2 regions of the Bradyrhizobium sp. ISRA442 genome follow, and region 1 is predicted to be linked to the other one. Evidence: predicted binding sites of a transcription regulator. Region 1 holds the regulator's gene; the other holds the start of a gene.
The links. Region 1 encodes LexA, which represses DNA repair genes until DNA is damaged. Its sites were predicted from a motif close to TGTTCNNNNTGTGTTCNG; they were not measured.

Region 1 (4,207 bases):
ATCGTCGTGTTGGGTAAAGCCTACCTCACCAAGCAAGCCTCTCTCCTGCTCGAATTCGCCAGAACCACGTCGGACTCGGATCTCTCAGCCAAGCTGATTAGCAAGGCCGCCGATCTGAAATCGCAGGCCGATCCCCTGCCCGACAAGGATCAAAGTCCCAACGCGCCCGATGTGGCCAAGGATGCTAGTCGGAACGAGCCGACGGGAGCGGATTGATGTTGACCATGGCCCTTGTTGCTTTCGTTCTTGCGATCGCTGCGCGGGTGCCAGTCTGCAGCGTCATCCAGATCATGTCGCACCGGACCTGAATCCAATCATCTCACAAGCGTAGAAGCCGGCACGATCGTTCGTCCGGACGCCGGGTTTTGCTTCGGCGCACGCGCTCGGCTAGAACCCTTGACGCCGAGACGGTTCGATTTGCCAATCGACTTGCCAAGCAGGAGATTTCGCCCGTGGCCCTGATGCCGGTTTCTGACGCGCTTGCCGCGGTGCTGGCCGGCGTGGAGCCGCTATCCGAAGAGATGATCGCGCTGGAAGGCGCCTTTCACCGCGTACTGGCACGCGACGTCACCGCCCGGCGTACGCAGCCCCCCCAGGCAATGTCGGCGATGGACGGCTATGCCGTGCGCGCGAGCGATGCGGCCAAGGTCGATGCGCAGCTCAGCGTGATCGGCGAGGTCGCGGCGGGCCGGCCGTTCGCGCCAACGCTGGGTGCCGGCGAGGCGGTCCGGATCTTCACCGGCGGCGTGATTCCCAACGGCGCAGATGCCGTCGTGATCCAGGAGGACACGGTCGCGGACGGCAAGCGCATCACGATCAAGGAGGCCGCCGTCGCCGGACGGCATATCCGGCGCGCCGGCGTCGACTTTTCCGAGGGCGACGTGCTGCTACGGGCAGGCGCCCGCCTCACCGAGCGAAGCCTGGCCCTCGCCGCCGGTATGAACCATCCTGACCTTCCCGTCCGCCGCCGCCCGAAGGTCGCAATCCTCGCCACCGGCGATGAGCTGGTGATGCCGGGCACAACACCCGGCCCCGGCCAGATCGTCTATTCCAACGGCTATGCGATCCACGCGCTGGCGCGCCGGGAGGGCGCCGACACGATCGACCTTGGGATCGCCGCCGACACCCTGGAGGCCACCACCGCCGGTATCCGCTCCGCCCGCGAAACCGGCGCCGACGTCCTGATCACGACCGGCGGTGCGTCGGTCGGCGATCACGATCTGGTCCAGCAGGCGCTCAAGGCCGAGGGCATTGCGATGGCGTTCTGGAAGATCGCGATGCGGCCGGGCAAGCCGATGATGCATGGCCATCTCGGCGCGATGCGCGTGATCGGCCTGCCCGGCAATCCGGTCTCGTCTTACGTTTGCGCCTTCCTGTTCATGGTGCCGTTGATTCGCGCGCTTGCGGGCCGTCAGCCCGTTCACCACCGCCGCGAGCGCGCCGTAGTCGGGGGCGAGCTCGCCGCCAACGACATGCGCGAGGACTATCTTCGCGTGCGCCTCGAAGAGCGCGACGACGGCACGCTGGTCGCGGTTCCCGTCAACAATCAGGACTCTTCTCTGCTTGCAAATCTCGCTGCGGCACAGGCACTTCTCGTGCGGCCGCCGTTCGCGCCGAAGGCCGAAGCAGGCGCGCCCTGCGAGGTGTTGCGGCTGCCCGCTTGAACGAGCCGGCCGCGCGTGTTCCGCGAAGTTTATCGTGTTCACGCAAAATTAAGCAGTTGCGGAACACATATCGAACATATAGTGTCCGTTCATGATTTGTTTCGAGCATCTAGCGGTGCGCCGCTAACTTCAGCGTCTCGGAATCGAACGACATCAACCGGGGGATTTGGTCGAGATGTTAACGCGCAAACAATACGAGCTTCTGCGGTTCATCAGCGAACGCCTGAAGGAAAGCGGCGTGCCGCCCTCCTTCGACGAGATGAAGGACGCGCTCGATCTGCGCTCGAAGTCGGGCATCCATCGCCTGATCACCGCACTCGAGGAGCGCGGCTTCATCCGCCGCCTGCCCAATCGTGCCCGCGCCATCGAAGTGATCAAGCTGCCCGAGCTTCAGGCCGCGGCCGGCAATCGGCGCGGCTTCACGCCGAGCGTCATCGAAGGCAATCTCGGTAAGGTACGCGGCTCCAGCGCCCCCGTGGACGAGGGTGAACGTCCGGTCGCTGTGCCCGTGATGGGCCGCATCGCGGCGGGCACGCCGATCGAGGCCTTGCAGACCCGCAGCCACACCATCAGCGTACCGCCGGACATGCTCGGCTCGGGCGAGCATTACGCGCTCGAAGTGCGCGGCGATTCGATGGTGGAGGCCGGCATCCTCGACGGCGACATGGCGCTGATCCAGCGCAACGAGAGCGCCGACACCGGCGACATCGTGGTGGCCCTGATCGACGACGAGGAAGCGACCCTGAAACGCTTCCGCCGGCGCGGCGCCTCGATCGCGCTCGAGCCGGCCAATGCGGCCTACGAGGTGCGCATCCTGCCGCCGAACCGCGTAAAGATTCAGGGCAAGCTGATCGGGCTGTACCGGAAATACTGAGCGTCTTCGGCGAGGCGTGAGCCGATGCAAGTCGCGTGGAGCAATCGACCTCCGCCGCGTGTTGTGCAGCGCCGGTGAATTCAGGATTGATCTCGACGAGCGCAACAGAAGAAAATTCGCACGAGCCTGCTTTGTTCCAAAGGCTCTTGCTCAACGCAGAAAAGATAATGTGATCGGCAGGTCTGCACGCAAGTCGCAGATTTGCCCTCAACATCGCATATCATCGGAGCCTTCCTGATAGAGGCCTGGGCCTCCGGGGGCACGGGTCGCTATCTCTTATGAGGAGCACTTGCGATGTGTGACTACAGCCTGCATGCCGTCGCGACCCGTCCCGCCCAGGTCGGTGAGACGATCGTCACGACAACCTTCCGCGGCACCTCGACGCGCGGCTTCGCTTCGGAAGCCGATCTCTCCGTCGCGGTCTGCCTGCTGCCGGGAACGGAGCTCGCCTTCGCCGACAACGTCCGCTACGACAATCGCTGGATCTGGACGCGCACCATCAACTCCCGCGTCGGCAAGTTCGGCAAAGTCGATCCGCACATTCCCGATCGCCATCATGACGCGATCGAATTCCCCGACGGCAAATATGTGCTGGTGACGCAGCTCGTCGAAGGCCAGCGCGCAACCGTGCTGCAATTGCCGGTGACCCAGCCGGCCGGTGAGCACAAGCCGCAAGTCGCCGCTGACAGGCCGCAGCCGACCGTTACGCGCCTGCCGATCGGCTGACGCGTAATATTTGAGCATGATCTCCGCGCAAACGCATTCCGCGTTTGTCGCGAAGGGAAAAACGCTACACACTTTTCCGGATCATGCGTCAGTCCTCGACCTGAAGGTCGGCCTCCGACGGCGTTGCGTCCCTGGAGCGCGGTGCGGCCGGCCGTGGCGCGAGGTTTGGTTCATAATAGCCATCGCCGGCGATTGCCGGCGACCAGGGGCGATTTGCGCCCCTCGCCCTCACCGCCTGCACCGCAAAGCCGTCGCCGCGGCGCGCGAGCGCCAAGCCGCCCTGGCTCATGAGACGATCCCGGTCGACCACCATCGCCGCACAATCGGGCGGCGCGGGTCTCGCTGTCACCACCAGCGCAGCCCGGCTGCAATCATCCGAGAGCGCATCCACGCGCAGCGCCAGCGCGATCAGGCGGCCGTCGGCGAGCGGGGTCACGCATCCGGATTCGTCGCATGACACGCCGCTACCGAGCGATGCATCACCGGCGCTGCGCGGATCGGCATCGGCCGCAAGCCACTCCTTGGCGAGGAACGCGTCCTTGTTCGCCGCGATGAGATGCAAGCGGCCGTCGCTGCCGCGCACTGCGATGTTACGCCCGTCGCCTGCGATCAGGACGTCCGGCTGGCGCACGGACACCGCCCACACAATCGCTGCGACCAGCACGAGCGCACCGGTCCAGCGCAAGGGCGTGCGCAACAGGCCCATCAGGACGATGCCGATGCTCGCCGCGATCAGCGGGGCGATGCCGAAAGCGGCAATGCGGCCGACCGCGCCCGGAAGATTCGCAACCCACTGCGCGACCACGACCATCCAGTCGATGCCGACACCCATCAGCCACCAGAACACGCCGTCGAGCCCGAACGGCGCTGCGATCAATCCCAACAGCCCGGCCGGCATCACCAGCGCCGAGACCACCGGCATCGCCGCGAGGTTCGCGAGCAC
Region 2 (4,207 bases), on a different contig from region 1:
GTGGAAGTTCTCCAATCCCTGGTTCGGAACGTTGCGCGGCCGCGCCGGCTACGCCTTCAGCAACGTGCTGTTCTACGGCACCGCCGGTCTCGCCTTCGGCGAGCTGAAGGGACAGACGTTCGGCTTGACCGAATCGCACACCACCGCGGGCTGGACTGCGGGTGTCGGCGCCGAAGTCGGGCTTGCGCCGAACTGGAGCGCAAAGCTCGAATATCTCTACATCGATCTGTCGACGAGTCAGTTCGCAATTACTGGCGTGTCAAACGGCTATAGCGCCAGCGTTGTGCGCGCGGGCGTGAACTATCACTTCTGATAGCAACAAGAAAAGACCGGACATTAACCCTCCCGGCCGCTTGCGGCCGGGAATTTTTTCGTCAGGCTTGCTAGGACAGGATCACCAAGTTGACCGCCTTGGGTCCCTTGCCCTTCTTGTCCGGTTCGACTTCGAATGTAATCCGCTGTCCTTCGGCAAGGTCCTTCAAACCAGCTCGCTCCACAGCAGTGATATGAACGAAAACATCGCGACCGCCGTCGTCCGGCTTGATGAAGCCGTAGCCGCGCTCGCCGTTGAAGAACTTGACCGTTCCCGTCATGGCCATCGGGAAACTCCTCCCCCGCAATGCTCCTCCGTCGCAACGCAGACTCACGTCACGACGTGACCGGGCTTCACGAAGCCCGGGAGCTGGCCATCCTTGGACGGACATCTCTGTCCGTTCGGATCTTTCTTAGGCCTTCACTCCGCCGCAACCATTCGCGGAAGCGGAACGCAAAGCCAGTCACGAACACAGCATAATACGGTTCTTTGCAGATTGACTACCATTCATGCATCTTTTTCCCAAAGATGCCGGGGCTTTACGGCTTCGGCACTTCGAGGCGGAAGCGCGCCGCGCCGCCTTGGCCGAGCGGCTTCTCCAGCTCCGGTAAGATGGTCCTGAGCTCGCCTTGCAGCATGTAGGGAGGATTGACGATCAGGAGGCCGGTAGTCGTGAGTGCACCATCGACCTGCGGAGCGACGCTGAATTCGAGCCGCAGGCATTTTCCGGGCGGCTTTGCCGCGGCTGCGGCCCGCGCGACAATTTGCGCCAGCGTGTCGGTGGCGCGCCGGCTCTTGGCCGGATACCAGATTACATAGATACCGGTCGGCCATTTCGCGAAGGCGCTCGAGAAGGCCTCACCCAGCCGCTCGAACTCGTCCTTTGCTTCGAAGGGCGGGTCGATCAGCACGAGGCCGCGCCGCTCTTTCGGCGGCACAAAGGCAGGTAGCGCCACCCAGCCGTCGAGATCGACCACGCGGGCCTGTTCGTCGCGCCGCAGCACATCGATCAGCGCCTTGCGCGCCTTCGGCTCCAGCTCGCAGGCGACGAGGCGGTCCTGCGGACGTAGCAGGCCGCGCGCGATCAGCGGCGAGCCGGGATAGGCCTTGAGCTCGCCCTTCGGATTGAAGGCGCGGACGATGTCGAGATAGGGCTTGGTCAGCACTGCGGTCTCGTTCGAGAGCCGCGCCTGCATGAGCCGCGCAATGCCGGTCAGCCATTCGCCGCTGCGGCGTGCCTCGTCGCTTTCGAGATCGTAGAGGCCGGCCCCCGCATGGGTGTCGATGACGCGGAACGCGCCCGGCTTCTCCTGCAGATAGGTCAGGATGCGCGCCAGCACGATGTGCTTGATGACATCGGCAAAGTTGCCGGCGTGAAAGGCGTGACGGTAGTTCATGGCGGGGCTACGTTGTCTTACGCGGTCCCAACCCCTTGTCATTGCGAGCGCAGCGAAGCAATCCAGAATCTATCCGCGGTGGCAGTCTGGATTTGCTTCGCTGCGCTCGCAATGACGGACGCGGGGCCTAACCGCCCCGGATCGGCGGCATGGTGACCTGGTCGCGGCGGCAGGCGCGGCGTTCGATCTCCTCGCAGGCCCGGAATTGCAGATCCTTGCTGAGGCAGATGCGGACCTCGGACAGCCGTGTCCGGTTACAGGTGACCGAAACGGCCGCATTGCTCAGGCCCGGATTGGCCTTGATGAAGGCTTCCTCGACCTCGGCCGGCGCCACGGTCTTGGTCTGCGACAGGTCGAGATATTCGGCCGGAATCTTGATTGCAGCGCGTGCTTTCCGGATCGTCTCGAAATAATTGCGGTCGGTGAGCCCAGAGCAGGTGCCGTGCTTGTCCCACTCGTTGAAGATCAGGCCCGGCGCCGGCATCAGGTCCAGCATCGAAGAGACGATGCTGCGATTCAGCCGCGGCGCCGGCCGTTGGCAGTATTCCGGGAAGCCGTTCTCATATTGCGGCCAGAGCCCATGCACCACGAAGGAATAGGGCCGCCCGTCGCATTGCATCTGGGAGCGTCCGCCGCCGCGGCCGCGCTCTGCGGTCTCTTCGCAGAAGGATGGCGACCATGACAGCGACAGGACGTAGAAATCGAATTCGCCGGGTGCATTCTGCCGCTTGTCCTGCGCCATCGCAGCGCCGGCGAGCGACATCAGCACGGCGGCAAACGTGAGCGAGATCATCAAGCGGGAAAACGACTGCAATCTGGAATGAAACATGGCAACGCCCCTCAACTAGACTGCGCGAAGCCTAGCAGGCGATAGGAACATTTCAAGAACAAAATTCGTCAGGCCACGCGCGTCGGGGCGCCGTCGATCCGAATCAGGGCTTGGCGCCGCGGCAGGCGGGGTTGTAAGCCCAGTTGCGGTCGAGCCCGACCACGCACCATTCCACACCTTGCCCGAAACCGGCGAAGCCGCCGTCCTCGATGATCGAGAAATGCACCCTGCGCACCTTGCCATCGTTCAGCATGGCCTCGCCGGTGCAGTAGCGGCGCGGAATGTTGTCGGACTGCCAGGGCCGGAATGCGATCTCGTGGACGCTGGAAAAGCCGGTGATCTTCAGCGGGGAATTCCAGAATGAGCTTTCTTTTTCCCAGAACTGGGTGGCGATCGTCGGCAGGGCCTTGTCGCAATCGGCGACGCGGCCGTCATAGCGCGGCCCGCTCAGCCAGAAGTTCAGCTCCAGTGGATTGGCGGCCTTGGCCTCGCCGAGCGACAGCGCTCCGAACAGGAGGCCGAGCCCCGCGGCAAGGCGGAGCGATTTCAGGGAGGTCGAAAGGGCGCGCATGGGCAATCCAAAAGGCGTGGTCTGCGAAGGTCGGACGGTGCCGCGAAGGCTGAAGGAGGTCAAGTGCAGCGCGGCAACACTTGCCGACGAGTTGACGGTCACGGCGCGGCAGGCGGGCCTTCCGTTCTTTTCAGCGTCTCGCAGGCGCCGTAAACTGGGACCAGCCAAATGGAGTGACGGGAATGCGAATCATTGCGGCCGCGGGCCTTCTTGTCTTGGGAATGCTGGCGAGCCAGCCGGCACGCGCCGACATCCTGCCGGTGCCGCCGTTCAAGGGCAACGACACCGGCGGCATCATCGCGTATTCGATGGCGACCCAGACCGATGCGCGACAGGTCGCGGTCAATCACTGCGCGCAGTACGGCAAGGTGGTGAAATTCCTCGCCGTGCAGGCTTATGAGGGCGGCTACATCTCGTTTGCCTGCCGCTGGGTGCCCTATGGCACCGCTGACCGGCCGATCCGCACGCTCTACTGAGCCGTTGCTCGTCACGCCACGACAGATTCGGGGGCCTCTCGCATGACGCGGCAGCTTGCTTTGCTTGGTTCGGCCGTTTGCCTCGTGTTGTCGGCAGGCGCCGCCTGTGCGGACGATCTGCCGACGCGCAAGGCCGGCCTGTGGGAGATGAAGATGGTCAGTGCCGGCTCGCCGATACCGGAAATGACCATGCAGCACTGCACCGACGAGACCGTCGACAAGGAGATGAGCAACAACCTCTCCCCGATGGCCAAGCAGCTCTGCTCCAAGCAGGACATCAAGAAGACGGCGACCGGATATGTCAGCGATTCCGAATGCAGCGTCGCCGGCGTGACCACGACCGCGCATGCCGAGGTATCAGGCGATTTCAATTCGGCCTACACGGTGAAGACTTCGTCGCACGCGCAAGGTGGTGTGGCCGGCGTGGCGGGGCGCGATTCCACGATGACGATCGAAGCCAAGTGGCTCGGGGCCTGCAAGCCGGATCAGAAGCCCGGCGACATCGTAATGCCCGGCGGCTTCAAGATGAACATGCGCGACGCCGACAAGCTGAAGAACCTGCTGCCGAAGTAGCAGGGGTTGTAATCCGGACGGAGCGCCGCGAAATCCGGTTTCCGCGCC

Region 2: MTR72_RS08855 (ribonuclease T2) is a predicted target of LexA. The motif match lies at 2,583-2,600, and genes of this name have one in related genera.

The regions. Positions count from the first base shown of each region.
Region 1 covers NZ_JALGCN010000007.1:187,815-192,021, forward strand. Annotated here, with positions in the region: gene MTR72_RS17405 (hypothetical protein) at 7-216, shown strand; gene MTR72_RS17410 (molybdopterin molybdotransferase MoeA) at 453-1,664, shown strand; gene lexA (transcriptional repressor LexA) at 1,840-2,538, shown strand; gene MTR72_RS17420 (hypothetical protein) at 2,833-3,264, shown strand; gene MTR72_RS17425 (ComEC/Rec2 family competence protein) at 3,353-4,207, opposite strand, start outside.
Region 2 covers NZ_JALGCN010000003.1:548,963-553,169, forward strand. Annotated here, with positions in the region: gene MTR72_RS08840 (outer membrane protein) at 1-313, shown strand, start outside; gene MTR72_RS08845 (cold-shock protein) at 384-599, opposite strand; gene MTR72_RS08850 (23S rRNA (adenine(2030)-N(6))-methyltransferase RlmJ) at 853-1,710, opposite strand; gene MTR72_RS08855 (ribonuclease T2) at 1,838-2,539, opposite strand; gene MTR72_RS08860 (hypothetical protein) at 2,643-3,110, opposite strand; gene MTR72_RS08865 (hypothetical protein) at 3,293-3,586, shown strand; gene MTR72_RS08870 (DUF3617 domain-containing protein) at 3,629-4,159, shown strand.